One region of the Neobacillus oceani genome, then DNA from elsewhere that is predicted to be linked to it. Evidence: riboswitches for the same ligand, from Rfam matches in the RefSeq annotation. Region 1 holds a riboswitch; each other region holds the start of a gene.
What was found. Region 1 has a riboswitch for cyclic di-GMP ahead of V1499_RS02740 (amidase). Riboswitches for the same ligand answer to the same signal wherever they lie in the genome.
Positions count from the first base shown of each region.

Region 2: it holds a riboswitch for cyclic di-GMP, as region 1 does, so the genes downstream of both, V1499_RS21580 (LPXTG cell wall anchor domain-containing protein) here and V1499_RS02740 (amidase) in region 1, are expected to answer to the same signal.
Region 3: it holds a riboswitch for cyclic di-GMP, as region 1 does, so the genes downstream of both, V1499_RS10455 (response regulator) here and V1499_RS02740 (amidase) in region 1, are expected to answer to the same signal.
Region 4: it holds a riboswitch for cyclic di-GMP, as region 1 does, so the genes downstream of both, V1499_RS05140 (DUF192 domain-containing protein) here and V1499_RS02740 (amidase) in region 1, are expected to answer to the same signal.

Region 1 covers NZ_CP143543.1:550,755-558,546, reverse strand. The annotation lists gene V1499_RS02745 (FAD-dependent oxidoreductase) at 1-1,480, shown strand, start outside; gene V1499_RS02740 (amidase) at 1,756-2,553, opposite strand; cyclic di-GMP riboswitch class I at 2,656-2,740, opposite strand; gene V1499_RS02735 (hypothetical protein) at 2,843-2,977, opposite strand; gene V1499_RS02730 (amidase family protein) at 3,094-4,560, opposite strand; gene V1499_RS02725 (DEAD/DEAH box helicase) at 4,679-5,839, opposite strand; gene V1499_RS02720 (hypothetical protein) at 6,134-6,394, shown strand; gene V1499_RS02715 (diguanylate cyclase) at 6,606-7,676, shown strand.
Region 2 covers NZ_CP143543.1:4,296,814-4,304,605, reverse strand. The annotation lists gene V1499_RS21600 (F0F1 ATP synthase subunit gamma) at 1-255, shown strand, start outside; gene atpD (F0F1 ATP synthase subunit beta) at 356-1,777, shown strand; gene V1499_RS21590 (F0F1 ATP synthase subunit epsilon) at 1,798-2,205, shown strand; gene V1499_RS21585 (DL-endopeptidase inhibitor IseA family protein) at 2,672-3,592, shown strand; cyclic di-GMP riboswitch class I at 3,877-3,967, shown strand; gene V1499_RS21580 (LPXTG cell wall anchor domain-containing protein) at 4,146-6,980, shown strand; gene V1499_RS21575 (class D sortase) at 7,039-7,792, shown strand, end outside.
Region 3 covers NZ_CP143543.1:2,093,486-2,101,277, forward strand. The annotation lists gene V1499_RS10425 (MFS transporter) at 1-745, opposite strand, end outside; gene V1499_RS10430 (NAD(P)/FAD-dependent oxidoreductase) at 1,075-2,301, opposite strand; gene V1499_RS10435 (hypothetical protein) at 2,568-3,137, shown strand; gene V1499_RS10440 (hypothetical protein) at 3,624-3,896, opposite strand; gene V1499_RS10445 (hypothetical protein) at 4,111-4,518, opposite strand; gene V1499_RS10450 (M15 family metallopeptidase) at 4,914-5,486, shown strand; gene V1499_RS10455 (response regulator) at 5,524-5,904, opposite strand; cyclic di-GMP riboswitch class I at 5,966-6,052, opposite strand; gene V1499_RS10460 (CsbD family protein) at 6,326-6,526, opposite strand; gene V1499_RS10465 (dicarboxylate/amino acid:cation symporter) at 6,627-7,792, opposite strand, start outside.
Region 4 covers NZ_CP143543.1:1,030,253-1,038,044, forward strand. The annotation lists gene addA (helicase-exonuclease AddAB subunit AddA) at 1-230, shown strand, start outside; gene V1499_RS05100 (spore germination protein) at 265-483, opposite strand; gene V1499_RS05105 (spore germination protein GerPE) at 521-901, opposite strand; gene V1499_RS05110 (spore gernimation protein GerPD) at 906-1,085, opposite strand; gene gerPC (spore germination protein GerPC) at 1,082-1,681, opposite strand; gene V1499_RS05120 (spore germination protein GerPB) at 1,722-1,961, opposite strand; gene V1499_RS05125 (spore germination protein) at 1,976-2,197, opposite strand; gene V1499_RS05130 (DUF418 domain-containing protein) at 2,406-3,593, shown strand; gene V1499_RS05135 (DNA topology modulation protein) at 3,590-4,114, shown strand; cyclic di-GMP riboswitch class I at 4,214-4,300, shown strand; gene V1499_RS05140 (DUF192 domain-containing protein) at 4,401-4,733, shown strand; gene V1499_RS05145 (Flp family type IVb pilin) at 4,758-4,934, shown strand; gene V1499_RS05150 (prepilin peptidase) at 5,141-5,656, shown strand; gene V1499_RS05155 (TadE/TadG family type IV pilus assembly protein) at 5,653-6,036, shown strand; gene V1499_RS05160 (TadE/TadG family type IV pilus assembly protein) at 6,051-6,956, shown strand; gene cpaB (Flp pilus assembly protein CpaB) at 6,965-7,672, shown strand; gene V1499_RS05170 (CpaE family protein) at 7,693-7,792, shown strand, end outside.

The sequences.
Region 1 (7,792 bases):
GCGAGAAATCGACCTTCCGAAGTTTAGCAGGCTTGAGGGGGACCTTTCTGTCGATGTCGCTATCGTTGGGGCGGGAATGACCGGCATCACAACGGCCTACCTGCTTTCTAAACAAGGCAAAAAGGTGGCGATTATCGAGGCCGGCAGTGTTCTGAACGGAACGACAGGACATACGACCGCAAAAATCACAGCCCAACACGGTCTGCTGTACGATGAACTGATCAGCCATTTTGGCGAGGAAAAGGCTAAGCTTTACTATGAATCCCATTCCGATGCACTCGGTTTTATCAGAAGGATCATTAACGAAGAAAACATCGACTGCGACTTCAGCAGCCAGGATGCTGTCATTTACTCCGAAACCGATCAATACAAATCGAAAATCGAGACCGAGGCCGAAGCATATAAAAAACTCGGCATCCCGCACGAATTGCGTACGAGCATTCCGTTTAATATAGAAGTCAAAAATGCGCTCGCAATGAAAGACCAGGGACAGTTCCACCCCCTTAAGTATTTAAGGGCCCTATTGAATAAAGCCATAGATGCCGGCTGCCAAGTGTTTGAAAATACGACCGCGAAGGATATCACACTTGAGGGCGGCACCGTTGTTCATACGAAGGATGGGCTGAAAATATCCTGCGGGCATGCCATTATCGCCTCGCACTGGCCATTTTTTGATAAAAGAGGCCTCTATTTCGCAAGGATGTACGCGTCCCGGTCTTATGCGATTGGCGTGAAGACGGACAAGGAATATCCCGGCGGCATGTATATAAGTGCCGATTCTCCTACCCGCTCAATCCGCTATACGCCTCATGATGGGGAAAACCTGCTAATTATTGGCGGGGAAAACCACCGGACCGGGAAAAGTGAGAATACAGAGAAGCATTATCTTGCGCTCGCTAAATTCGCCGAGGATGTGTTTGGAAACGGGCACTATATGTACCGCTGGTCGGCTCAGGATTTGGATACGCTTGATAAACTGCCTTACATTGGGCCATTAACGGATGATGAAGAAACCATCCTTGTTGCAACCGGCTATAAAAAGTGGGGCATGACAACAAGCACGCTCGCCGGCCACATATTGGCGGATTACGTTCTCAATCTTGAAAGTCCGTACAAAAAGCTTTATCACCCATCCCGGTTCGAACTCGACCCGGCATTAAAAAAAGCGGTCAGCTTTAATGCGTCTGTAGCCGGCCATCTTGTAAAAGGAAAGTTGGAGTTTATTCCTAAGTTCCCTGGCGATCTGTCGGTTGGCGAAGGCGGCGTTGTCCTGGTCGATGGCAAGCGCGCCGGCGGCTACAAGGACGAAACCGGGAAGCTGTATCTTGTTGATACGACGTGCACACATCTTGGGTGCGAGTGCGAATGGAACAGCGCCGAAAAGACATGGGATTGCCCATGCCATGGCTCACGATTCGCTTACAACGGAGAAGTTGTTGAAGGACCTGCAATTGAGGACCTTAAAAAGCTGGAAGGATGAAAAAATGAGGCAGAGGACATACCCTTTGCCTCTTCTTTTATGGCATTTTGGCAAATTTCCCGGTAGAAAGCCTGCACTTTATTAAAAAAATGGATGCTAAATCACTCCGTTTACTCTTATTCACCCCGTTTTTTAAATGATTAGGACCATTTTTCGGCTTATTCTCCCCATTATTACAGGGATTCGCTCTTATCTAAATTTTCAAAATTGTTTATTTCCCGAATTACCCGTAAAAAAACAGCTACCCCCTTTGGTGCAGCTGTTTCTCCTAAACTTTAAGGCTTCATTTTCATCCAGCTTTCAAGATAATGGATGGCAAAAACATGGCTGCTATCAACCGCGGCTAGTTCGGCTTCCATATAGGCTTTCCCCTCTTCATGGAATGTGATGAAATCACCTTCCGAACTCGCGCCTGTTTCCACACCGACAATAAGCGTTTTCCCCGCAGTCTGAGCCATGCGCACTTCATTGCTGATAATATTGGCGATTGCCGGCGCCGTGTCGCGGTATGCCATGATGGTCGGGAAATCAACCGTTTGAATGGCCCAATTGGCGAGATTGCCTTTACCAATTTTATTGTTATAAGTATGTTCGTCAAACCAAAACGGCATATCCGCACCCAGAGGCAGGCCAAGCTGCCCAGACTGCGCCTTCGCGTTTAAAAGAAGGTTTTGGTAGGCGAGCACTGTGGCTTTGTAGTTCGACGTCCAGCCGCTGTACAAATACGGCTCCACATCGAGATGGATTCCAGAGAACCTCTCTTCCGGAGCGGCCCCGGCCTGATAGTCGGAAACCCAGCTCATGAGCTGGTTCAAATAAGTGCCGCCTTTACTGGATACCCAGTCAGTAGCGCCGTCCAAGGCATGGACCTTAACTCCAAAATCAGAAGCTTTTCTGATGAACCGCTTGTATGAATCAAAGCCGATGTTCCGATTAATTTGTAAGAAAACCTTGTCTGCGTTGTTTTCCTGAAGAAAAGCGATTACTTCATCCGGCCGGGTTTCAATCATGGAAGTATCCCAAAGCCACGTTGCCCGCGGCGTCCCCTCAGCCTTTACAATTTGATTTCCCATTGACCCCGCCGCCAAACATAATAAAATTACACACAAAAAAGCTTTGCGCATAGACTTCTTTTCCTCTCCTTTTTGGAATTGTCCCAGACATCCAAAAAGAAGTCCGGCGGCGTGGCAGCCATTCGGGTTTCCGGGCAGGCCCATCGCTTTGCGTCCCTGTCTTTCGGCAGGTTTGCCTTTTTCTGTATATAGTATAGCGCCTTTGTGCCCATGGGAGAATAGACCAATATTACTAGAAACATAAAAATAGCCACCCCAAAATGGAGTGGCTTCCAAAGGTCAATCGAGATCAATCATCATTCGGCCGGTTGTGGATCAGCCTGTCCTGCCCGGTTGTAAACTTCACAAGCTCCGAGCTTGTTTTACCAACCTTTTTATTGTTGTTAATCTGCGCATTCCTGTTCCCAAGCTTCTTTCTGCCCATCGTAACCACATCTCCTTTTTCAGGATATGTTTAGTTTTGACTAGTGAAACTAGTTTATTCTTTTAGCAAAGTGGCAGTTTCTGCATTGTTACCAGAGTAAATTTTTTAAAAAACAATTAACGCAGGGTAGGGGCTCTCCGGGCATGCGTTTCCTGCTCAAACGCATACGCGAGCTGGATTAGCTCCGGTTCGCTCCAGGCTGTCCCGGCAAAGGTGATTCCGACAGGCTCGCCGTCCTCAGTAAAGCCGGCAGGTACGACAACCGACGGATAGCCGGCGCGCGCGGATAAATCCGCGCCTTCTTCATGAGGGAAGACAATCGCATCAAGCTGATACTCATACAGCACATAATCGATGCCGTTTTCCTTCGCATGGTAATCATTGAACTCCAACGAACGGATATAGGCTTCCTCATACAATCCGCCGCTCGTCGCATCAGAGCCGACCAGGACTTCCTGGCCATATTTAAGCATTTCCGCTTCATTTTCCTTGTTGAACCGGATGACATCGGCAAGCGACCGCACCTTGGCGTTAGGCCCGAGCCCTTTTAGGTAGGCGTTGACCCCTGCCTTGAACTCGTAGGTGAGGACTTCCCAATCCCATTGCTTTTTTGCTGAGGGAATTGTTATATCAATCACTTCAGCGCCAAGGGATTTAAGCTTTTCAATTGCCTTTTCGACGACAGCGGCCCTTTTTTCTCCGGCTTCGGCAAAATAATGTTCCCGGGCAACGCCGAGCCTTTTGCCGGCAAGCCCTTCCTCCAAATGAATGGTGAAATCCACCTCTTTCAGCCAACTTGCCAGTGTAGCCGGGTCCTCAATGTCCTCGCCAGCTAGCGCTGTCAACAAAATTGCCGCATCGGTAACCGTCCTAGCCATAGGGCCCGCCGTATCCTGGGTATGCGAAATCGGGATGATTCCCCTTCTGCTTACCAGGCCCACAGTCAGCTTTATACCAACAAGCGAATTTTGCGCGGATGGATTAAGGATTGAACCTGAGGTTTCCGTTCCGACAGCAACAGCGGCGAGATTTGCCGCAATCGCCGCGCCAGAGCCAGCGCTGGAACCGCCCACGTCAAAAGTACGGGGGCCGTACGGGTTAAGCGTCTGCCCTCCCCTTGAACTGTAGCCGCTCTTCATGCCGATCGCCATGAAATTGGCCCACTCCGTCATGTTCGTTTTGCCAAGAATCACCGCGCCTGCTTCACGGAGCCTGCGCGCGACTTCCGAATCCACCGGCGCATATGAATCGGCCAGCACCTTCGAACCCGCGCTTGTATGCATTCTGTCTCCTGTATCAATATTATCTTTAAGGAGCACTGGAATCCCATGCAGCGGCCCGCGCGCACCTGAAACTTCCCGCTCAACATCGAGAGCAGCCGCGATGTGCACGGCGTCAGGATTGATTTCAATGACCGACTTCAACTCCGGGCCTTTTCGGTCATACTGTGAAATGCGGTATAAATACATCAGCACAAGTTCCTTAGACGTAAGTTTCCCGGTCTCCATTTTTTCCTGCATATCGCCAATCGTCGCTTCTTCAAGCCATGTATCATGCAGTTCTTTCAACCTTGGATTTTGCACAAGAATCCCCCCCTGCCTCTCTTTGTACATACATTCGATAAAAGTTCCCACGAATCCTTTTTATCAAAAGGGTGCTGGTAAACCAAAAGAGCGCCCCCCAGTGTGGACGCCCTGTTCCCTATCTCTTTTTCGACCGTTCGATTTGCCTGATGTTCTCAACGGCAATGGTCCCTTTGTAAAAAATCCTTTTTTCCACGGGAACGTTCAGTTTTCGGCCATACGCCTTCAACTCGCGCTCCTCCCGTTCCGTTACGAGTGAAATGACCGTCCCGTTCGCGCCCATCCTCCCTGTGCGTCCGGAGCGGTGGATGTACTGGTCGATATCTCTCGGAAAATCAACATGGATGACATGGGTGACGCCAGGGATATCAAGCCCTCTCGCGGCAACATCGGTGGCGACGAGCATCTTGATTTTCCCATCGCGGAACTCCTTGATCGCCTTTTGCCTGTCCATCTTCCCAAGCTCGCTATGCAAAAGGCCCGCGGACAACTCCTTAAACTGAAGCTTCGCCGTAATGACTGGAATTTCGGTAATATCGTTGATGAACGCCAGCGCCTTAATCCCGTCCAGCCTCGCTATTTTTTCAAGCAAGAGCATCTTTTCCCTCGGCTCGCATGAGAAATAAATATGCTCAACCATCCCCTGCTCAATCGCTTCATCCTTCGTGATCCTGATTATCTCCGGATTTTCCGTCAAATTCTTCGCAAGCTGCTCAGTCTCCGGCTTCATCGTCGCCGAAAACAGGACTACTTGGCGATCCTTCAGCGCCGAATTCACAATATCAAGCACCGGGCCGAAATGTTCACGGACCAAAAGCTGGTCGCCCTCATCCAGGACAATCGTTTTCACCTCATGCATTTTCAGCTTTTTCTGCTTGATCAGCTCGTTCACCCTGCCTGGTGTCCCAAAAGCGATATGCGGCTTCTTCTTTAGCTTCTCAAGCTGCCGTTTCACGTTCGCACCGCCAATAAAAGTCGCCCCGCGGATGCCGCTCCCTTCCGACCATTTCTGGAATTCCTGGTACACCTGCATAATCAGCTCCTGGCTCGACGCAAGCACGACCGCCTGAAGAGCCTGGGTGGAACTATCGACCTTCTCAAGCACCGGCAACAAATACGCCAGCGTCTTCCCCGTCCCGGTCGGCGACTCCGCAATCACGTCGCGCCTCTCAAGAATCGCCGGAATCGCCGCATCCTGGATCGACGTCGGCCGGCTGAACCCCGACTTCTCCCACACATCCTGTATAAATGGCTTAAATGTTTCACGTATCGTTAGCATAAACTGCTCCTTTTCACCTGTTGATTGTCCTTATTATAAGGAAGATTCCATCATAAATCCATTTAAGGCCAAAGCTCTTTTTCGAAAAATTGGCCTATGCCATCAAGCCGCCCGCTACAAGCTGCACACACCATCGTTTTGACCATTCAAAACCCCAATCCCAACAGCCAAATTTGTCATATTTTACACGCTAAATATGAAACTATTGTGAACAATAGCCACAAAGCCCCTTGCGGTTTTCTATAGATGTTAAAATAGTAACATCACGATAACAACATATCGGAGTTGAATACAATGTTAAAGAAAATTCTAGTTATTTTCGGACTCTTGTTCCTTTATATATCCAACCAAGCAATTTCACCAACACTTCCAGATAAAAATCAGCCAATCACCTTGGCGGAGGCATCCGGCGAGGAAGCGCAAAAGCCGGTCCAAGAAAAATCCACGGAACCCTTATCCCCAATTAAGATATATATCCTCCCCGGAATAGCCGGAATCCTGATTATCGGGGGATTCGCCTCCTACTGGCTCGTGTTGAGGAAAAAAATTGTCTGATGGTTCCAAAACCAGTCTGCATCGCGGCTGGTTTTTATTTTGCAAAAATTTCCCCTCATTTATCACTCTCGCTTAGTTGGTGTTGATTTTAATCATTTTGATGACCGTCAATTGATTATGTCACTGAGTCGAGGGAAGACCCGAAATGTTCAAATATCTTTCATTATTTAGTAAGGATGGAATTAGCATATCAGTATTATAATGGTTTCATGTGAATGGAGGGATTTTTATCCTGCAGTCTTTTTTATCCAACCTGGGCATCCTTTTGCTGATGCATCTATGTATAAATACCGCTTATCATTTAAGTGAAGAAAAGAAAATCCGCGCTGCCTGGTTGCCTGCAATACATATATTTATTGTGGCGTTAACAGTCATCTCAATGTTTCATTTCCCATTTATGAGCGGAGGCCATCGGGTCGATTTAAGGATGATCCCGATTATCCTTCTAGGCTTCTTCCATGGCTGGAAATATGTTTTGCCGGTTGTTGCTATCGCATCGCTATACCGCCTTGGGCTTGGCGGGCCGACTGCAATACAGGGAACTCTGTTTGGCATTTTCCTCCCGGCGGCATTTTCAATACTTGCCAAATCCATTGGCGTACGGAAACATCTCTATTTGTATCTATTCGGTGTTGTCCTTCTTTCCTGGGCCGCATCCGATCTTTTTTCAGCTAAAATCAGGCTCTTTTTGCCCTTACCTGCCGCGTTCCTCCATCTTGGAGCGCTACTCCTGGCAATCGCGGTAATGTATTTTTTCGTGGAAATGGGGAGGCGCCATCTTGCTTCGACAAGAACGCTCCAGTTTTTAGCCGACCGGGATCGGTTAACCGGCCTGTACAATATGCGGAAGTTCGAGGAAAAACTTCGGGACAACAGCCGGGCCGGAAAACCGATGTTCATTGCCATGATCGATATCGACCGATTCAAGGAAATCAACGATAAGTTCGGCCACCAGATTGGCGATGCCGCCATAGCAAAGATCGGAAAATACCTACTGACCCATTGCGGTCCGGATACAATCGTCGCCCGCTACGGAGGGGATGAGTTCATCTTGTGCATGGCTACGGATCGAATTTTAACCGTAAAGCAAAAGCTTGAGGAAATCAGAAAAGGCGCCAAAGAACAAACCTGCCATCCGATTTATGGGAATTTGCCTTTAATGCTGTCTCTCTCAATTGGGATGGCGGAGCTTTCCAGTCCTGCCCAGTTGAATGAAGCGATAGAAGAAGCCGATAAGCAGTTGTACCTCGCAAAACGGCTTGGAAGGGACCGGGTGTGCTAGCATCTTAACATTTGATTCTACAATTAAAAACAAATGCCTGCCCCGGGGAAATAGTGGGCAGGCATTTTTAGTCGCTAGAATCACCCTCAAAGCGGAAAACGGTCTTTACTTGCCGC
Region 2 (7,792 bases), 830 kb from region 1:
TCCTATGAATTCGAGCCAAATGCCGAGGAAATTCTTGAAGTTCTCCTCCCACAGTATGCGGAAAGCCTTATTTATGGCGCTCTCCTAGATAGCAAGGCTAGCGAGCATGCTGCCAGGATGACGGCGATGAGGAATGCAACCGACAATGCAAAAGAGCTTATCAATGCATATAGCTTGAAATATAACCGTGCCCGCCAGGCGGCAATCACTCAGGAAATCACGGAGATTGTCGGCGGAGCATCTGCTTTGGAGTAAACACGCGACACGATTGAGCGGCCAAGGTCTTCTGCTGTATTGCCTTAAAAGGCAATGGCATGGCCATGGTCCCCGGATTTTTCAGATTGGAGGGAAAACGATGAACACAGGACATGTCCTGCAAGTTATGGGACCGGTTGTTGACGTTAAGTTTGACAGCGGCAACCTGCCGGAAATCTATAACGCATTAAAGATAAGTTCCAAAGCGCGCAATGAATCAGAAGTCGATATCGACCTGACCCTTGAGGTAGCCCTTCACCTTGGTGACGATACTGTCCGTACCATTGCAATGGCTTCCACGGACGGGCTGACACGCGGACTTGAAGTAGTGGACACAGGCGCCCCTATTTCTGTTCCGGTTGGGGATGTAACACTTGGGCGTGTCTTTAACGTACTGGGTGATTCAATTGACCTGGACGCACCAGTTCCGGCTAGCGCCCGTAGGGATTCCATTCACCGCGAGGCTCCTACTTTCGAGCAACTTTCGACCGAAGTCGAAATTCTTGAGACGGGAATTAAGGTAGTTGACCTGCTTGCACCATACATTAAGGGTGGTAAAATCGGCCTTTTTGGTGGTGCGGGTGTAGGGAAAACCGTCCTTATCCAGGAATTGATCAATAACATTGCCCAGGAGCATGGTGGGATTTCCGTTTTCGCCGGTGTTGGCGAACGCACACGTGAAGGAAATGACCTTTACCATGAAATGACTGACTCGGGCGTTATTAAAAAGACAGCGATGGTATTCGGTCAGATGAACGAACCGCCTGGCGCGCGTATGCGTGTAGCCCTTACCGGTTTGACAATGGCTGAGTATTTCCGTGATGAGCAGGGACAGGACGTTCTCTTCTTCATGGATAACATTTTCCGTTTCACGCAGGCAGGCTCGGAGGTATCCGCCCTTCTCGGACGCATGCCATCCGCGGTTGGTTACCAGCCGACGCTTGCGACAGAAATGGGCCGCCTCCAGGAACGGATTACGTCTACAAATAAAGGTTCCGTTACATCAATTCAGGCAATTTACGTTCCAGCCGATGACTATACCGACCCGGCTCCGGCAACGACTTTCGCCCACTTGGATGCAACGACAAACCTTGAGCGTAAGCTTTCCGAAATGGGTATTTACCCTGCGGTGGATCCGCTCGCTTCGACATCTCGCGCATTGACGCCTGAAATTGTTGGCGAGGAGCACTACAATGTAGCCCGCCAAGTTCAGCAGACGCTTCAGCGTTATCGCGAGCTTCAGGACATTATTGCGATTCTTGGTATGGATGAGCTTGCCGATGAGGATAAGCTAGTGGTACATCGTGCGCGCCGGATCCAATTCTTCCTTTCGCAAAACTTCCACGTTGCCGAGCAGTTTACCGGCCAGCCTGGTTCTTATGTGCCAGTTAAGGAAACTGTCAAAGGCTTCCGTGAAATCCTTGATGGAAAATACGATCATCTTCCGGAAGATGCATTCCGCCTAGTAGGCCGCATCGAAGACGTTATCGAAGCTGCAAAAGGCATGGGCGTAGAGGTCTAAACAAGCCAGGAGGGTGAAAAATGAGGACTATCAAAGTCAGTGTTGTTACTCCCGATGGCCCGGTTTATGACGCCGATGTCGAAATGGTAAGCACGAAAGCACAAAGCGGTGAACTGGGAATTCTTCCAGGACACATTCCGATGGTCGCACCACTGCAAATTGCGGCCGTCCGGATGAAAAAGGAAGGAAAAACTGAACTGGTTGCGGTAAGCGGAGGATTTCTTGAAGTCCGTCCCGAGAAGGTAACCATTTTGGCCCAGTCCGCGGAACAATCGGATGAGATTGATGTCGAGCGTGCGTTGCGTGCGAAGGAGAGGGCCGAACAGCGCCTCCGGGAGCGCCAGCAGGAGCATATCGATTTCAAACGTGCGGAACTTGCGCTTCAGCGCGCCATTAACCGTCTGGCCGTAGCAGAGAGAAGATTGTAAAAACAATATATTAACTAGGACACCGCCCCCAATTGGAGTGAAAGCTCCATATTGGGGGCTTTTTCTTTGCGGAAAATAAACAGTTGGGCTCTCCAATCATAAGAAGTCGTTTATCTATAAAAATGTAAAAGACAAAATCTCCTTTAAAGTAAATTTTTATAACACAAAAAGGGGGAGATTCCGCTTATCCTCCCATTTCATGATTAATTTAATTTGTCAGCCAGACTTTGAGAATGATCGTCGGACGAAAGGATGGGTTTCCATCTTTGAACCGAAATAAAAGACTTTACTTCTTTTAATGCCCGAAGGCCCGGTTGCACACTGCCGTTCGGCCACTCCCTTAGCCAATTTAGTGTAGAAGAACGATACAATTGTTTTTCTTCATAAAACAAGGTAAATTATGTAACCTTTTCCATTATCCCGCCGACTACTCAATTGCATGACAAAATGAGTGGGAGGAATAAACATGAGAAACAAAAACGTATTGATTGCAGGTCTTACATTGGCATTACTAGGAGCACCTCTTTTGCAAACTACCGATGCGGCGTTTGCTGCAGGAACAAATAAAAATGCCGCAACACAAAAAGCAAAAGCATCAACCGAGCTATCCGCCAAGCAGGCTGTAAAAATGGCAGCGGATTTGGCGAAGGCATCAGCCTACGTCCAAATGGGAGGGTCCTATAAGGAAGGAGAGTATAAAACGTTTGCCTACAAGGGAACATCGTACCGCTACCTTTCCAGCTCCATCGACACAAAAAAGGAACTGTTGGCTTACTTAAAGAAAACCTTAACACATCATGCAGCCGAAAAATTCATCAAAGACCGTGGCATTATCGTTTATAAGGGAAAGCTTGCCCAGCCTGAGGCAGACGGGGGTTCACTCCTGCAATGGGATAAAGCCGAAGCCCAATTTGTAAGGAATGACAAGAGCGTGAAGGTTTTCCGCCTCGTAGTTCCTGTGGGCGATACAGTTGAAAAAGAAGCCTATATTGTTAGATACAACTACTATCCGTCAATTGGCTACAGAGTAAGCAGTGAACCGGTGCTTGACTTGGATGTGCCGTTTAATATCAACCCGGCTTTCGCTTTCTTTAAATATCTTCTCGTGAATTCCAGCGTATCAAAGGAACAATTCGTGGATCCTTCAACAACCGCCTGGGTCGATGAATTTAAGAAGGGAATTAAAAAGGTTGAGGTAAGGGAATTGAAAGAAGTTGGCAGGTCAAAGGTTCATGTAGAATATAAGGCTAAATTCTTCGTAGAACTGGATGCAGGATATAAAGGATCATTAAAGCCTGGCGAAAATGAAATGTATTTCCTCATTCAGCAAACAGGTGATATGGATTTTAGGATTGCCAGCTATGGTACCGCCCGTCACCTCAAGTAATTTAAACAGAAACCTGTCCGTTTTGGGCAGGTTTCTTCCTTTTGGACCCCTTTTTTACTCTTCATAAAACTATATTGCTATTGCAACCCCTAAAATCGAATTCTGTAATTATTTATGGTAAAAAAGGCCAATTTTATTCAATTGGCCTACATCCCATCTAGGTATTTTCTACCTTTATTGCAAATAAATACTCAAATTGGTTTATTGAGGATATATCCGGGTAATCAATAAACTGTAATCAAGGCTTAATGCATCAGCTATTTAAGTGTTAGTAAGTACATACTAGAAGCTAAAGGCAAACCATTCGAAAGGGTGGGACGCAAAGCCTCGGAGCCTGCTTCCGAATTATCTCGGAATGGCCGTCCAGCTGCCAGAAACCTTTTTCTGGCAGCTTTTTGGTGTTTTACATTATTTTTTAATAATAATGAAGGATGATATGTCCTTATCATTATTAAATATAAATTTACAACAGGGAGGTGTCTTGTCAACATAAGACTGAATATTCGGTAATTTTTGTTTATAACATAAATGAATAGGACAGGAGGGTTATTATTTGAAAAAGATTGTAGTAAGAAACGCTGCGATATTTCTTTCAGTACTACTTATGATTTTTAATATGCTTCCTGTGGGAGCCGCGTTCGCGAAACAAGGGGGAGAAGAAGAAACTAAAGGAGAAACTAAAACTTTCGTCCTCAACGTATCAAACCTTGTGGCGGGAACATATAAAGATCTTGATGGTCCACTGGAAATTACCGTGGAAACTGCGGGAGGTGCGGGAGGTTGGAGTTGGACCTCCAATCTTGAAATACAAAGCATTCACATTGGGCAATCATCATTAAACGATTTTAGTGGTGGGAAATCCGGCATCTTGCCTGCTCTAGCGGGTAATGATATTACCAGCATTACGTTTTCTTATGTTGTAAAAGAAGAGAATAACGGTGGCGGCCAGGAAGGTGACAAGAATCCCGGTAATGGAAACGATAACGGCAGCGGGAAGGACGATAACGGAAAGAAGAACAAATATAAGGTGAATTTGATTAAGGGATGCAATCCGCTGGCTGAAAGTACTTTCTTTATCCTTAACGACGACAAAAATACTAGAATCAATCTTACCAAGGGCATGAATGAACTGGATGTTGAGCTGGATGATATCTCCAAAGTAGGAGTAGTCCTAAAAGGCGGTAAGGAACTCGTTTACAATAAAGATGATGTTTATGTTAAATCTCCAAAAAATGAAAATGGGACTAAAATTTTTAAAATTGAATGTAAAGAAAAGGCCGGAGCCGCAGTTAAACTTGTTGTTAAAAACTGCGTTGGAGCTTTTGACCAAGCGTGGCTGCTTCTAAATGGGAAAAACCCAATTGAGTTTACTTCCTTAAGCAATCTGATGCTTTTCCTGGATGAAAATCCTGATGATATCGTTGGAATCAGGTTAAAAGTTGGAGACAAAAAAACAGATTACTTGCTGACAGATGCAAAGGTAACGAAAGAAACGGTAAACGGAGTAATAGTGATCAAAATCCACTGCAACGAAAAGCCTCCGGTTGAAAAACCTGAAATGACAAAAGTCAAGGTGGCCCTAAAAGGCTGCGTAGGATTGGTGGATAAAGCTTGGCTGATCCTTTCGGATGGAACCGAAATGGAGTTTACCTCCCTTGGAAAGCTGCTACTTGAGCTTGAAGGCAACATGAACATGGAGGGAATTCAAGGAGTAAAATTAAAGGTTGGAGATAAAGAGACAACCTATCTTCTGACAGACGCCAAAGTAACCAAGGAAAAGATTGACGGGAAAATTGTAATAACAATCAATTGCGGGGAAAAGCCACCGGCTGAAAAGCCTCAATTGACAAAAGTAAAGCTTGTTGTAAAAGGATGTATCGGGCCTTTCGACAAAGCGTGGCTTGTTCTCTCCAATGGGAAAGAAGTTCAATTCACATCGCTCCTCAACCTCCTTCTGACCCTTGAGGAGGGCGTAAAGCTGGAGAATATCGTAGGGGTAAAGCTGCAAAACGGGGATACAACAAAAATGTATTTGCTGTCTGACTCCAATGTTACGGAAGAAACTGTAAACAGCACAATAATAATTAAAATTAATTGTGAAAAGGAGCAGCCTCCAGTTGTACCTGCTATCACTAAAATCAAGCTGTTGATTGAAGGCTGCATCGGCCCGGTCGAGAATGCAGTTCTATTATTGAAGAATGGAACAGAAGTACAAATTAATTCGGAAACACTCGAATTGTTGTTGGATCTCGGCATTAATAACATTGAAGGTTTCAAGCTGACCGTGTACGGCCAAGTAAAAATGATTAAACTGGCCGATCTGGCAGCGAACCTGATCACATTAAAAGATGGAACGTTAACCGTGAAGCTTGACTGCGACCTTGCGGAAGGCGGCAGTGCTTTTACCAAAATAAAACTAGATCTATCAAACTGTATCGGAACGATCACTAAAACCGAAGTGGTTTTAAAAAATGGAACAAAGATTGAAGTTCTAAACAATATGGTTGATCTTAAAGCCGCTTTGGCATTGGATTTGATTGATCGCGTTGAAGTAACAGTTAACGGGCAGGTTAAAACATTCAAGTTATCTGAACAACCTGATGCATCTAAAATAGTTTTAAATGGGTTGCTGACCTTAAAGCTGGAGTGCCCTGCAGCACCACCTGCGGATAACGGCGGCGGTGGCGGAACACCTCCGGGAGATAACGGTGGTGGCGGAACAACCCCTCCTGGAGACAATAGCGGTGGCGGGGGCGGTACGACTCCACCGGCTCCACCAGTAATCGTCATTCCGGAAAACCCAACACCTGGCGGGCCAATCGTTGAGGCAAAAGAACTTGCATGGATAAGTCTGCTGGCCAGCGGATGTGCAAACATTGGAGCCAACGGAAAAATCCTTCTGAACAATGGGCAAACTATTGCCTTCACACTTAAAGAATCTGGAGCCCTTGTTGATGTCAACCTCGATTTGAATGAAATCATGGGTATTGAGGTGGAGTTAAACGGAACTCCGACTACATTCACAATGAACAAGCTGCAGGTAAATAAGGTTGACAAAATCCTCCATGTAATGCTTATTTGTGAATCAATCACCCCACCTCCACTACCTGCCGACCCAGGCAATGGCGGCGGGACTGACCCTGGTACCGGCGGCGGAACCGATCCTGGAACAGTGGTAGATCCTGAAGATCCTGCAACAGGCGGGGAAAGTGATGAAAATCCTCCTATAAATATTGGTGACAATGAAACACCAGGAGGAAATGTAGGCGGGTTTGATGGATCGCTTCCTCAAACGGGTGAATCCAGCCCGATGCCATACTACTTCATTGGAATGCTGCTGGCGATTGCTGGATTTGGAATGCTACGCGCAGGCAAAGTGCAAAGCTAAATAACATGGGAGGGAGGAGGCTGAACTCCTCCCTCTATTTCATTGAAGGAGTTTGCTAATGAAAAAGACGGCGGCAATTTTACTGATTTTAATAGGGTGCGGATTTCTCTTATTTCCAATGTCCAACAGAATGTACAGTGAATATATGCAGGAAAAACTTCTTAAGGAATGGGAGCCTTCTGGCCAAGCTTCGGCAGCTGCTGGGAGTTCCGCTGCGGAACATTATCGTGGCCTTGATGAAGTCTTTTCATCCGGACAAGATCTCGACGTAGTGCCTTCAGCAAGCTCGGATGATGAATCAGAAGAACAAGAAACCGAGAAAAAGAGTGAAACGCAACAGGCAGGCCAAAATGGAACCACGGTTCAATCCTTAAACAAAAAAGTGCCAACCCAAAATGCTTCCTCCGGGAAAAAGAAACAGCAAGCATCTTCGCAGGTTATGGCAGTTTTGCAAATCAAAAAAATCGGTTTAAAGATACCAGTCCTTGAGGGAGCTACCATGAAGAACATGAAAAAAGGGGCGGGCCTCATAACAGGGACAGCACTGCCCGGCCAACCGGGAAATAGCGCCATTGCGGCACACCGAAGCCGCGCCTACGGGCAAATGTTCAACAGGCTGAATGAAATGGAGAAAGGCGATACGATTGTCATTAAAGACAAAAACAAGACGTATACCTACAAGGTATATAAAATAAAGGTTGTTAAGCCGACGGATACTTCGGTTCTAAATGCAATCCCGCAAAAGCGGATTCTTACCCTCGTTACTTGCACCCCGATAAAAACAGCTACCCACCGGCTGATTGTCCAGGCGG
Region 3 (7,792 bases), 1.5 Mb from region 1:
TATGGTAGATGCTGAACAGAGACCAGGCCATTTGCGCCCCGATGTTGAAAAGGACTGCGCATACGATGAACGATAGGAACGGCTTGTACCGGAAAACGTCCAAAGAAAATTTCTTTTTGGAGGTCTGTGTTTCAATTTTTTCAATCTTATCCTCTTTCATGTCACTGTGCTTATACAGGTAAAACACTTCCAGGAGTGCGAACAGGAAGCCGGCGACAAACAGGATTTGATATGGGAAAGCATCAGACTTGCTGAACTGCTGCAGAAAAAAGCCAGTCAGGAAGGTCACGATCATCGCGGCGATAGTTGTCCATTGGTTTCTTGTACTAAAGAATGAGCCACGGCGTCCTTCGGGGATGAGCCCGCCAATCAAGGTTTGCCATGAAAGCCCGGACAGCGCGCCGGGGAAGTTCAATGCCGCTATTAAAAAAACGAGCACCCACGGAGCAAAATGCGCATCCAGAAAAGGGACGAACAGGATAAGCATGAACATTAGCCTGGTGGCGAGGGTTGTATATACGGCAAAATTCTTTTTGCTTCTCGACAGGTTCAGCCATATCGCGCCCGGGATAAGGGCAAGCATAGCCACTATGGATGGGAGGGACGTGATTAGTCCCATCTGGCCATCGGTCGCGCCAAGGACACTGATGGCGAACAATGGAATATATCCGTTAACGGCAGTCGTTGATATCGTCGAAGCAAGCCCATGGTACAGGCTTAATTTTTCATCTTTTGTATGGGTCAAGATAAACAATCTCCATTCCATTTTTAGTCACGAAATGGATTGTATAACGGCGGTTTTACTAAATCAATATCAGCGGGAAAAAACAGTTCCATATGCATATGTTCTCCGCTGAGAACCCATGTAAATAGGCTTACAGTTTGTGAAAACTTTGTGGCTGGCACCCATCAGGAAGAGATTTAAGAAGAAAAAATAACCCTTCCTTAAAAAGGAAGGGCGGGGGAGGGATTCGGTGCCTTTGGAAGGAGAAAGGGAATGGGCACCGAGATAACGATTTAATTAGATTTATAACAAGAAGGGCGGAATGAGGGATTCCTTCCTTCCAGTATTCATTATTGTTGTTTTGCAGGTGCAGAAAGCTGTTCCCTTTTCAGGAAAAGAGTTTGTTTTAGAACCAATGCCGGTCCGCCGAGGACGAATAAATACCGGGTTTCAATCACACGTTTCATGATTGCCGCGAACCGGCCCGACATTGTGAAGCTGCCAACCTTGCCGACCGCCGTCCGGTCGCCAATCGAGGCGACGGAGCCTTTATGGTGATATTCAAAGCTTTTTAGCTTTTCGCCACGAACGAGGGCAACAAGGTTTTGCCCGCAAACATCTGCTTCCTGCATGGCTACCTGTGCGGTAGGAGGCAACGCCGATTTTTCATCTTTCATAAACAAGGCGCAGTCGCCGATGCAAAAAATGTTTTCTGTTCCTTTTACAAGGAGTGACTTTTCAACTGGTAATCTGCCGTTCACAAGCGGAAGCCCGAACGTTTCAAGCAGTGAGTTCGCCTTCACGCCGCATGACCAGATGAGTGTCCGGCATGGAATGTCAAGGCCGTTTTCAAGCTGGACAGCTGTTTCGGTACAAGACTTGATCTTAGTTGATGTAAAAATGTCGATGTTGTACGCCTCCATAATATGGGACGTATAGGCAATTAATTCATCCGCGAAGAATGGAATCAAGGAATCCGCGGCTTCAATGCCGATTATTTTCACATTTTCATATGGAACGCCGTACTCCTCGCACAGCTTTGGCAGCCCTTCGGCAAGCTCACCAAGCATTTCGATCCCTGTGAAGCCGCCGCCTGCAACGGCAAATGTCAACCTCGAAGGATCCTTGTCTTCTTTGTAGAGTGACAGTTGTTTTGTAATTTGGTGGTAAATCGCCTTTGAACTTCTGAAACTGCGAATCTCAAATGCATGCTCCTTTATGCCGGGGGTGCCAAATGTGGCAACTTCAAAGCCAAGGGCGATGACAAGATAGTCGTAGGAGATTTCCTCGCCTGATTCAAGAACAACGATTTGGGAATTCGGATCGACATTCGTGACTGTTCCTGTCTTAAAACGGGTTTTAGCATGGTTGACCAACTCCGGAATAGATAAGGCGATTTTCCGGTCCGGCGCGGTTCCTACGCCAACTTTGTGAAGCTGAGTTGTAATGTAATGGTAGGAATGTTTGTTAATTAACGTTACAGAGGCTTCTCCTGAACGAAGCAGCTTTTCGAGTTTTTTTGTTGTGACTAGGCCGCCATAGCCTGCGCCAAGAATGACGATATGTGGCTTTTTCATAAGAATTCCCTCCATCAATATTGTGAAATATTTCACATATTAAAATAAAAATAAAAAGACGAACATTGTGAATATTTTCACAAAACAAATTAAAAATAAAAGAACCAACTTGATATATTGTGAATATTTTCACATAACCTTTATAGGAATATAATAATCGATTTTACTGAAATGCACAAGCCTTTTTTAAAAAATATTCCATTCATAGTTTTTTTGTATTGTGGGGATAGTATTCCGGTAGATTATTTTACAAAGGAGAATGAATAATGAAGATTCGAATTGCTGCGGGAATTTTATTGGTTGGCCTCATTTCATTATCACATCTTTCCATCATTAGTGCCACACCATCGGCAATGGCTGAAATGATTGAAAAGGGTGGACATGAAAAAGGCGAAGACCGCCACCATAAAACGGGGCTGTTCCGTATAACCGATGAGGAGTATGTGGCCTGGGCGGAAAAATATACACCTGACAGGGTGGGTGAATGGAAGGAAGTCCTTGCGGAAAGGGAGCGGCTGAAGGAGCGCTGGCTCAGCCCGGAAATGGCGGCAAAACGTGAAGCGCTCCAAAAGAAACGGGAGGATAGGCGGAAGGAACTCTCTGAGCTGAAAAAACAATATGAGTCCGGTAAGCTCACAAAGGAAGAGTACATGAAAAAGGCCTATGAGAAAGTAAGGATGGGAATGAACTATGGGATGAAAGGGCATGCCTTGGCAATTAATCTGAAAATCGCGGTCGATGAGAATAACTCACGGGAGGCGGCCCTATTTTTAAATGAAATGCTTGTCTATTTTAAAGAGCACAACGATCGAATTCAAAAGAGGATGGAAACGTGAAGAAGGGCGCTTTTGGAGCGCCCTTTTTTGCATCCGACCTTAGGTGAAGGGATGCTGATTATAATTGCTGCATTGGGTACTTATACGGAATTCCGGAAACCTGTTTATAGGAATAGCAATCCCTTTTATATCCGCCAGTTGATGGCTCGCATATGATTTTTGCAGAAAACCTTGGATAGTCAAACGAGAAATACCCGATGCCAGTGGAATACCTTTGGACACTGTGGCGGCTGCCGCTTCGAATTGAATGTACCGGTTTTATCGCAATCTCCTCCTATTCAAGCAGGCCCATATGTGAGCGAGCCAAAGAATGGTCCCATGACAACGGCGTTTCACATCCTAACTTTTTCCCAATTTTTAAAAAGACAAAACCGAAAAACGGAATGTTTTTCGGTTTTAACCTGTTTTTTATCTCGGAGTAAGGCGAACAGCAGAATATAGGTATGGACTAACATGATGTCCATTGATGAAGGTTCCCTTTTTCGTTTAAGAACGTGACAAGACGCCCTGGTCGTGTTTTTCGGTTCCTGAGTAGGCATCCAGCACTGCTTTAATGGCATCCGCCGCCTGGTAGGCCAGTTTGTAATTGGCGGCAGTATTCCGTTCCATTGTTGTCACACGAAATAAGTCAAGTTCCTTGTCATATTTCAATTTGATCAATTCCTTATTGTCGAGGGAAAAAACATGAGTGACATCGGATCCGATATAAGGAACCTCTTTCAGTTCCTCGGCCAAATGGCGAAGTTCGTCAATCTTCATTTTTCCCAGCCCCTTTTATATAACATTCCATAATTCCCTTGGCATTCGGTTGGAAAAATAGTTCACCATTGGCGTTTCCGCCCTAGCCCTATATACTATCTTACCAGACATGGGTACGGGAAAACGGGGCAGGTGGAAATTGTAATTAATAAATAATGTGTTTGTAATGGGGATGTAAGAGGGATATGGTAAATGATTGGCTCAAAGAACCTTATCAGTCCTCCTTTATGTCGACCAAAATATAATCATCATAATATACCCGGACTGTTTTTCCTGATTGGGCCGCTTTTTGGGCAACAGCTACATTTCTGCAGAACAAAGGAATATCATGATCACCATTTGAAAAAATGATGTACGTAAAATCCGCTTTTAAAGGAATATAGCCATCCTTGATTTCTACAAACTTCCCGGTGAAGCAAGAGAGCTCCTCCAAACCTTTTTGTTCCGCCTTTGCAGCAAGGACGAGAAAACGGGCGCGAACGGTTTCCAGAACTTCTTTTATAAAAAGGAAAAACGCCAGCAAGCCAGCAATCATCAATGAAACAATCAGCACATCTGAAACTGGAGGGCGCAACAAGCCAATGGACCAAAAGAGCAATGCAGCTGCCAAATGATGTCTCAAACTTATCACTTCTTTCCGGAAAGAATGTTGTTATTCTGCCGTATCAAAGTTGGGAAGATAAAATTGCTCTGCAAGAAACCAGGAATGGTTGGGACAAAAATAGCCGCCTTCATACTCATCAGGCAGCCGCATCAATTGTTGAAAATATTCCCTTTTTTGTTCTTCCTATAATCATACACCATTTTGCCCTTTAAGTAAATTTAAAATACTGAAAATTAAAACAATTGTAATGGGATTTTTATGAAGTTGTCTAGAGAGTTTCTTTTACCTGGCCGAAAATCTCGGCCGGCCATTAAATCTCTAAATTGAAGCTAAAAACAAAAGAATGGATTTACGGGGGAAAACAAAGATAAAATAAGAATATCACATGTTTATTGGCACAATAGGAGAGAGAGATGCGAAATGTAAAACCGTTTGGGGCTGCTTTGGTAATCGCGGCAGTCCTTTTTCTTGTATGGAAGGCAATGGGCTACCCGGGCTACAATTACGGAAGAAATGTCGCGATGCCTACAGACCTTCATCCTGTAGTTAGGGAAAAAGCGGAGGAACTCGTTTCGACCGCGGCGAAAAAAGGCATTACAATCCAGCTGATTGAGGGGTTCAGGACGGTTGAGGAGCAGAATCGCCTTTATGCAAAAGGGCGTTCCGATGGTGGCCAAATCGTCACCTATGCGCGCGGTGGAGAATCGTATCATAATTATGGCCTTGCTGTCGATTTTGCTTTAACCGGCAAGGATGGATCGCTAATTTGGGATACGGAACATGATATGAACGGAAATGCACGGCCGGATTGGGAGGAAGTTGGATTGATGGCGAAAGGATTGGGATTCGAATGGGGTGGGGATTGGGAACGATTCAAGGACTACCCACATTTGCAAATGACCTTCGGGCTCTCAATCAGTGAGCTGCAGAGGGGAAAACGGCCTCCGGAACGGGCAGTGGCCGATATGAATGGACGAAATGGATGAAAAAACGGCAGTGCGGAAAGCAATACTGCCGTTTTTCTTATGTTCCTTTTAGGTTGGAAACTGGTGTTCCAAGGGCATCAAGGACGGTGAGCAACCCTTCAAATCCCGGTTTGAGAATGAAGCCGCTTGCTCCCATTTCCCTTGATTGCCGTTCAAGGCATTCATCCGTAAAGGTCGACATCATAAAGACCCTTGCTTTCGGATTGATACGGATAATTTCCTGAAGCGTTTCAAAGCCATTCAACTGGGGTAGAAAAAATTCGAGCATAACAACATCGGGAAATCCGGTCCTGTATTTCAGGACGGCCTGTTTTCCATTGTCTGCTTCAGCCATGACCCTGTAATCAGTTTTGTAAAGCTTTTTTTTAAGTACGCTCCGAATAAAGATGGATCGGTCTGCTACGAGTATTGATTTCATTGCCAAGAACCCCTTCGCCATTTTAAAAGGCAAATCAGGAAAGGTTTTGGGATTATAAGCGTACTGCAGCCCGGCTGCCATGACAATTTCTTGTTTTAGGCCCGTGGCTTTGCGTCTTTTACTTTCGTAAAATTTGCCCTTTCCCAAATAGTAGCATTCCTTACTAGTAATAACATGGGACTATAGTCCTGTTTTAAACTAAAGGACGAACATGCATTCTCCTGTGGATGAAAATAACCTTTATTCACTGGGGATTGAGGGTACGAAAATTAGTTCAGAGGTTGTTGGGAAAATCGATTTTTCGGGGAATGTGGCGAATACCGCCCATTCAGCTTGCCAAAATTTCGTTGGGATGGGCTAAAGCTTGTCATTTTTTTAAAAAAAGCCGCCTGGAATGGTCCAGGCGGCTCGATCGTTTGTCCTATTTTGTTTTGTCTATCATGTTATTAAACTCACTGGCAAGCCGGTCCTTGGCTTCGCCGTATTTTTCTTTTACTTGGCCTTTGCCTTTGTCAAAATTGCCTTCAGCCTCAAGCGATTCATTACCTGATACTTTTCCTGCAGTCCTTTTGGCTTCACCTTTCAGCTGGTCCCATGCACCTTTTGTTTCATCTCTGTTCATGATTGAACCCTCCTTGTTGTTCTGCCTTTGTTCTTTTTTACCCTGTAAAGAAGGCATTAAAACAAAGTATGGCTGAAGGGAAGGGGGCAGGGCAGCCTTTTTAGGATGCGAAGTGGTTCGCTTTCCCTTTGATGGTTGCCTGAAGCCAGTTCTTTCCTTCCACAAGGCGGGAAACGAGCATTCCGCAAACGGTGTTGCCAGTAGAGTTAAGCAAGGTTGCCGGCGCATCGATAATCGTTGAAATGACGGCGATGATCGGCAATACCTCAGGTGGAAATCCGAATACGCTGATAATTAGCATTTCGCCAATAAAGCCGCCGCCCGGGATCGCGCCCATGACCGCGCCAACGAGGAACGACACGGCGAGGATGCTTGCGATGCTTGAAAGGCTTGTCACATCCTTGCCGAAAAGCCCGAACAAGAAGACGATTTTCAATACGCCGCCGAACACGGAACCATCCTTATGCGTATTCGCGCCAAGCGGGATGATTGTTTCGGCGATATCCTTTGGTACGCCCATCTTTTTTACGGCATCGAGGTTAACCGGAATGCAGGCCGCGCTCGAGCATGTTGCGATTGCTGTAACAGAAGGGGCAATGACATTTTTCCAAAAAATCTTCACACCGGCTGAGCCGCCGGCAATAAACGCGTATAGTGTGAAGAAACCGAAATAGTACAGGACGGAAAGGCCGAGATACAACAGGAATGTTCGTAAATAGCCTTCCAAAATCTGCGGGCCAAGTTCGCCGATGACCGTGGCAAAATAAGCACCCAGGCCGATTGGGGCATAGTACATGACGATTTTGACGATTTTCATCATTACTTCAGAGCCCGAAGCGAGGAAGGACGCGACAGGTTTGCCCTTTTCGCCCGCCATCGCAGTCGCCAGGCCAAAAAGGACCGCGAAAACAATCAGTTGAAGCATATTGCTCCTTGAGAACAGATTGGCGAAATCCGGGACGGTAACGGTGGCGACAAGCTGAGCCGCGAGCGAAGGTTTTTCGGCCTGCTCAGGCGCATCGGCTTTTTCCATCATTTCCTTTACCGAAGAAATGTCTGTATTCTCTAGGGGGTTTACAATCGTTGTCCCGATAAAGGCAACGACGGCTGAAATTGCCGCCGTGATGAAAAAGACGAGGAAAATACTCCCCATGATTTTCCCAAGGCGCTTCATGCCGCTCATATTGGCGATGGCTGAAGCAATGCTGAAAAAGACAAGCGGGACGATAATCGTAAACATTAAATTCAAAAATAAGTCCCCAAGCG
Region 4 (7,792 bases), 480 kb from region 1:
ATAGGGAAGGGCTTGTCATGATTGATTTCAAGTCTGACAGGATCACCGGCCGCTTCCGCAGTGGGTTTGAAGGTGCCGCACCGATTCTTGCCGACCGCTACCGTCTTCAAATTGACTTGTATACAAGGGCACTAGAAAAGATTTGGAAACGCCGGGTCGATGAGCGCTATCTCTTCTTCTTCGATGGCGCCCATCTTCTCAAGTTTGAAAGAGAAAACGAAAACGTGTAAAAAAAGACATGAACCTCCAACTGGTTCATGTCTTTTACTTATTCCCGGTCATTGGCTGATCAACGAGCTTCGTATCAAGGACATTCGTTCCGCTGACCGCGCTTCCTGTCGCGTTAAAAACGCCTGTATTCGAGCTCCCGGCACCTTGAAAGGTTTTAGCTGTACTTTTAGGAGAAATATTTAGGACATCGCCAAAATTAACAGTTCCTCCAGTAACGTTGTGAATATTTACCGGTCCGACAAGTGCCGGCATAAACTAACACGCCTTTCGTCTACGAATAAAATGCAGTTTATTGGGTTTCCTCTCGTTCGAGCAGCTGCCTGATATGATGGATTCGTGCTTCCATACTGATGTATGGAGTGCTTCCAATCTGGATAATGGATGCTGCAGAAAGCCCCTTCACGTCAATTGTTCCCACCTTGATAACCGGATTCAGCTGGAAGGTGTCGATAAGGATTGGTTCATAAATCGGAGGGAGAGGGATTGGCTCGGAAAATACTTTGAATTGGGCAAAGTCCCCTTCTTCATCAAAAAAGATTTCGGCTTCCCTTTGGACGGCGAGTGCCCGGGAATTGCCGAATATCCTTAACGCATCCCCGATTAGGATAGTTGAAGAAAACAAGGCTGATTTTAGAAAAAAAGAATCCACTTTTGATATTCTTTGAAGCATCGTGTTACGATCCTCGGCTCAAAGGAACAAAAGGCCCGATAATCAGGGATTCCGCCGGGGTGTCAAATGCGGATGCAAGCTGGATGGTTTGCGCATCTCCAACGAGGAGCAGCGAGGAGCTGGATACCCCAATAACCCTGATGCTGCCGACGGACAATTCCCTGTTGTACGTTTGAAAAATCATTGTTGTTCCCCTTCTTTCATATTCGTAGGCAAATGATTAAAAAAAGCTAGAACGCCATTTTCAATTTCTTTCTTCAGCGCTTCCGCCGTTTTAGCGATTGAAGTTTCATCAGGCCCGGCTGCCCCGGCTTTTCTCAAATGGGCTTCAATCCTGCCGGGTAGCTGTTTTTTTATGTCATTTTGAATGAAGGAAAGGTAGGAACCCGCATGCTGCGCGCCAAGCTTTTCTTCCAAGGAAGCGACAAATCCGGGAAGGTCCGATTCGATGTAACGGTTGATTTCCTCTTCGACTTCCATTCCCCGCCGCATCATTTCCATTGGAGGAAGAGGCATCCCGGGCTGGCCATTCGGAATGGAAAAATCCTCAATTCCTTGCAAGTCCTGGGGATTAAGGCCGATGCTAAGTGTACCCTCCAACGTTTCAACCTTCAGCTGATCGAACTTGTATTGTATCGTTCCGACATGGATAGGCGGTTTTTCTTTTAACTGCCTTATTTCATCCTCGGCACATCTGAGCGAGTTTTCAAGGGCTGTAATTCTTTGTTCATAAAGCTGGAGCTGGCCTTGCATCCATTGAATAATTTGATAGAAATCCACGGAGTACACCTCTCTTCCTCGGCCTGACATGGAGTCCCATTTAAAGCGGAACCGAAGGAGTTTGTATCAAAGGAAGATTACCTTCTTCACCAGGGGCCGGCGCGGGAAAGGTGAAAGGTTTTTGCGCGGTAGGGGCTGGGCCGGTAAAACCTCCTGTATTCGCGAGATAGGAAGCGGGTTTGATGATCCCCGCACTACCGATTTGAAAAACAGAGGAATTTGAAATCCCGCCGATTCTTATAAAGTTGATTTGGATAGTTTGCTGGATATAAAAATTCATTGCCGGCCACCTCACTAGATATTGAATGCGATAGGCTGGTCAATCCCATCTGTGTCATACACATTCGTTGAACTCACGCTATTGAGGTTGCTGATCGCTTCCCCGGTATTAAAGGATCCGGCCCCTGAAAAGGTTTTTGCACTGGAGATGGGGGATAGATTGAGAACATCGCCAATGTTCATAACAGCGCTCGAACCCAAGGAAATGACCTGGACAATACCTACGATTGCTGGCATAGGCTACACCCTTTGAAATTATTCTTCTACTATCGTATGTACATAGCCCGGGAATGTGTGCAGTGTGAAAGAAAAACAGAAAATGGACGAGAAAACAAGTGCGGAATGGCAAAATCTACTATATAATTACGGAATGCCCCTAAATCTATGGGTTGGGCGACATTTTATTCACCTACATAACAATGCAAAATGGATGGGGGAATGCGGTATGGATGTTAAACTGGAACCGACAGTTGAAGGAAACCGGATTACATCATTGGATGCAATGAGAGGCTTTGCGATAATAGGGATTTATCTGGTAAATATGCTGAGCTTTCACTCCCCATATGTATTCATCGAGCCGCTGGAATGGTGGGGAAAAGGTATCGACCGGATTGCCTACATGTTTATTGACGTATTTGCCCAGGCGAGCTTTTACCCATTGTTCTCCATGCTTTTCGGGTATGGGCTTATGCTCATGAGGGAACGAGCTATTGGGCGCGGGGCCAATTTCACAGTGTTCGCCGCGAGAAGGCTGGCCTTTCTTCTTGCTGTGGGAATGGTTCACGCATTCCTTATTTGGCCGGGGGATATTTTGATTACATATGCGTGCGTCGGCTTGCTCCTGTTGTTTTTCCTGCGGTTTAGTGGGAAGGCTCTTCTTATATTAGCCCTGGCCATGTATACCATTCCAAACTTGCTTCTCGGCCTTCTTCTGTTACTGGCTGACGTGGCAGGGCCGATTGTAAACCTTTGGGAAACGTACAAAGCTGACGCGCAGCACGCACTTGCTGTATATGGAAATGGTTCGTTTCGGGAAATCACTGAAATGAGGATATCCGAATGGAACTTTCTCAACAGCCCTGAGACTATCCCAATCACATTATTCTCCATATTGCCACTCTTTTTGTTTGGAGCGGCGGTTGCGAAGCTTAGATGGCTTGAAGAGTCTGTGAGGCATTTAAAGAAATTCAAGGTAGCCGCATTTGGGTTGCTTCTGCCTGCGATGGCACTGAAAACGTTGCCGTATTATGGGTGGGAAGGCTACAGCGTGGAATTTTTCCAGGACTTTTTTGGAGGTCCGCTTCTGGCTCTATCCTATGCGGGGATGATTGTCTTGGGAGCCGGAAAATTCGAGGCCGTATCTGGCAGCCTAGCCTATGTTGGAAGAATGTCGATGACCAATTATTTGTTTCAGTCTATTTTGTCGACATTTATTTTTTATGGATATGGCCTTGGCCTTTATGGTAAGGTTTCGGCCGCACAAGGGACCCTTCTCGTTTTCGCCGTTTTCTTTCTTCAAATCGCTGTCAGTAGCATGTGGATGAAAAAATATCGGTACGGCCCGGTGGAATGGATGTGGCGGAGTTTCACGTATTTCAAGCTCCAAAAATTACGGAGGAGGGGGAATGCGTGAAAAAAATCGCTATAATTGGGAGCGGAGGGGCCGGAAAAAGTACGCTTGCCAAGGTGCTTGGCAAAAGGCTTGGTTTGAAGGTATACCATTTGGACGCCCTTTTTTGGAAGCCGGGCTGGGTTCCGATGGACCGGACCGCATTTATTCGCTTGCAAAATGGCATCATGAATGAAGAAACATGGATCATCGATGGAAACTTCGGCTCCACGATGGATGCCAGGCTGGAAAAAGCGGATACGGTCATATTCCTCCATTATTCAACAATCCGCTGTTTAGTTGGGATAGTGAAAAGAAGGATTCAGTACCAAGGAAAAACAAGGCCGGATATGGGGGAAGGCTGCCAGGAAAAACTCGATTGGAAATTTATCTCCTGGGTAGCCGGATATAACCGGAAAAAGGCTCCGTCCATCCTTGATAAGCTTCATAAATTCCGTGATAAACAAATTTATATATTTACCCGTCCTTCGGAGGTGAAAACCTTTTTAAGAGGGTTAAACGAAAAAATAATACAAAAGTACTAGGTTATTTTTGTGAAAATAGTCTATTGGTACTATATCCAACCAAATATAAACATTTTATGATGTGAGTAAGAGAACAGTCGACAAGATATGCGCGCTGTATCTCGATAAAGGCAAAGCTGATGAAAATCAGTGACGCAAAGCTACAGGGGCTAAGGCACGTTTGTGCTATGCCAGCCAGTTACCGAAAGATCAGGGTGCATCATAGGTGTGTTTATTTACCAATGACCCCCCTTTCGGTAAAGGCGGGGTCATTTTATATTTCAGGAGGTGACGAAGGTTGAAGGTCGTGAATCTGTCGAAAGGGACGGAAATTGCAGATACGGTAGACAGCGCCGACAGTTTTTTCAAAAGGTTGAAGGGCCTGATGTTTACAAAGAATCTGCCCGCGGGTCACGGCCTGCTCATACAACCCTGCCAATCCATCCACACATTCTTCATGAACTATCCAATCGATGTTGTGTATTTGGACGGAAACAACATCGTCGTGGGCATTGACGAAAAGATGGCGCCCGCAAAGATTGGAAAGGTCCGCCGGAAAGCCCGCTTAGTACTAGAATTGCCGGCGGGTACCATTCAGAATACGGACTTGAAAGTGGGACATTGTTTATCTATCAAATAATAATATTAAAGGAGCTAATCAAACATGATGAATAAAATGAAAGCATTGCTGACTGAAGAACAAGGACAAGGCATGACAGAGTACGGTTTGGTTTTGGGCGTTATTGCGATTGGGGTAGTAGCTATTCTTATCGGATTTAAAGAGAAAATTATAGCAATATTTACAGGGGTAGCAACTGAGGTTGAAAAAGTAACTCCATAATTTTTCCAAAAACCATATAATATAAAATTCATTTTTATTCAAATGGTTAGAATCAACCGTAAGGTATAAAAGGGCACTAAAACCTTTTGTTCAATTTATATAATTTTAAATGAGTATTTTGTAATGTAGTAGGAAAGCCTTGCGTTCAGGAGTCAACGTGGGGCTTTTTTTCAATAAAAGATTTACCCGGAAATGAGGTTACTGGAATGATAAACGCCATTTTACTGTTTCTGCTGCTTGCCATTTGCACGGTGACGGATGTGAGGGAGCGGAAAATCTATAACAAGGTCCTGCTGCCTTTCCTGATTGTGTCACTAGCCGTAAATGGAGTGGCAGGCGGGCTTGAAGGATTAACGAACTCCATTCTTGGGCTCCTTACCGGTTTCGGCATCCTTTTAATTCCTTACTTGCTGGGAGGAATGGGAGCGGGCGACGTGAAACTCCTCGCCGTGATCGGGGCCTTGATGGGAGCGAAATTCGTCGCGCTCTCGGCTATTTATATGGCGCTCGCGGGCGGGGTTTTCGCTCTTTTCCTTATCATTTTCCGCAAGAGCGCGAAACAATTATTAAAAGGGGTTTTTTATTCGCTAGGTGGATTGATGAATGGGTTGAAGATTCCCCTCATGTACGATAAAGATGCGATGAAACAGACATATCCTTATGGAGTTGCAATCGCGGTTGGCGCCGCCATTCAATTTTTCCGCGCCGGGATGATTTTATGAGGAAGAATGAATCCGGCCAATCATTGGTGGAGACAGCCCTTGTCCTTCCCCTTTTATTGTTGTTGGTCGTCGGGATCATTGACTTTGGCAGAGTAACATACTCTTATGCCCACCTCCACATGGCCGCCCAGGAAACAGTCCGCAAAGGGGGGCTGGGGAGGTCGGATGCAGAAATAGCATCCTTCGCGAAAAATTATGTCCGCCTTGGGGATTCGAGTAACCTAATCGTTGAAATCACTCCACCCGGCTCAATACGAAAATCCGGTGATTATGTGAAGGTGAAATTGAAATATCCAATTAAATTGTATACCCCGTTTTTATCAAGCCTCTTTCCTTCCCCGCTTTATGCGCAGACTGATTCTACAATCCGAGTTGAGTGAAGGAGGGACGGAGCATGAAGAGTTTTTTAAAAGAAGAAAAAGGAGTCGCTCTTATTTACGTCGCGATAACAATGGTTGCGCTGCTTTGCATCACGGGGCTCGCCATTGACGGCGGAATGCTGTATATGACGAAAAGCAAGCTTCAAAAGGCCGCGAACGCTGCAGTGCTCTCCGGTGCCCAGGAGCTAACCAATTCGGAGGAACAAGTCAATAAAGTGGTGAATCGGATTCTCGCCGACCATGGGGAAACTGGTTCGAAGAAAAGCCTGGACATCGACATAGACAAAAAGGTAAGAGTGGGCCTTGTAAAAAAGGTTAAGCCGGCATTCATGGGATTGTTCGGATTTGAAACAGTCAATGTCAGGGCAGCCGCCGCTGCATCGCTGGCACCAATGGGCAGGGCAAAGGGAATCGCGCCTCTTGGGGTTCATGAGGATACTCCGCTTAATTTTGGCACGGTTGTAAAGTTAAAAACGGATTCTTCTGGTTCGGTCAGCGGGGTTTTCGGCGTCCTGGGCCTTAATGGACCGGGTGCAAAGACGTATGAAGAAAATCTCCGCCACGGATATCAGCAGGAAATCAAGATTGGGGAAATCATCCCAACCGAAACCGGTAACATTGCCGGTAAGACGAGGACGGTTGTCCAGGAATTGATAAATGGATGCACCTCTGCTATCGGGGATTTATCTGACCGGGATTGCTCCCGGGTTATCCTGATTCCCGTTTATAAGCCATATCAATTCGATTCAAACCAGTTAAAAAATATCCAAGTAACTGGGTTTGCCTATTTTTATATTACCGAACCTATGAAAAACAACGATACATCAATAACCGGAATGTTCATTAAATGGCCGGGAACGGGCTTTTATGAAGAAGGAAGCCTGGACCGGGGCGCCTATGCCATCCGGTTGACAGAGTAGGTGGGAAAATGCGTTCGAAAATGGTATTAGTGCTGGCCCTCGCCATGGGGATGATTACGACAGTATTGTTTTACCAATACATGGCGAAGTTCGATAAAAAGGAAACGACTTCCGCGCCGATGGCGGAAATCGTCGTTGCGAAAGAAAGAATCGATAAGAACGAAAAGATTACAGCAGAGAAACTTGAGGTCATCCAGGTTTCTGAAGACAGGGCCTTGCCGCAGGCGGTGCCTTCCATTTCGCAGGCGGAGGGAAAGCTTGCTGACGCGATGATTGAAAAGGGAGAACCGATTCTTTCCCACAGGCTCGTTTCCCAAACAGAAGAAACCGTTTATGTCTCACGTAAGGTGAAAGAAGGATACCGGGCTGTTTCGGTTTCCTTGAACCTGCCACAGTCCGTCACCAATTTAATCGAACCTGAAGATGACGTCGACGTGATTTTCGCGAAAGAAGATAAAAAGGCAGAAGACGTACCCGATTTCAGGACGAATATTTTGCTGGAAAAAGCAAGGGTATTGGCTGTTGGCAGGAAAATCACCCTGCCGGAAAACACGAAGGAACCTTATGTGGAATATACGGCGGTTACACTGGAACTAAAGCCGGAAGATGCCGTAAAGCTTGTCAAGGCATCCCAGGAGGGAATCGTCCATTTAATGCTGCATACGAGGCCTGTTATGAAAGCTGATTCAAGTCCTTCGGAAGGAAATGAGAGTTAATTTGATGGAAGGTGATGGAGATGGCGGAGTTTGATGAAATGACAACAAAAGATGGCGGCGCTCCGGAATCCCGCGGAAAAATGATTGCTGTCTGCAGTGCTAAAGGCGGAATTGGCCGGA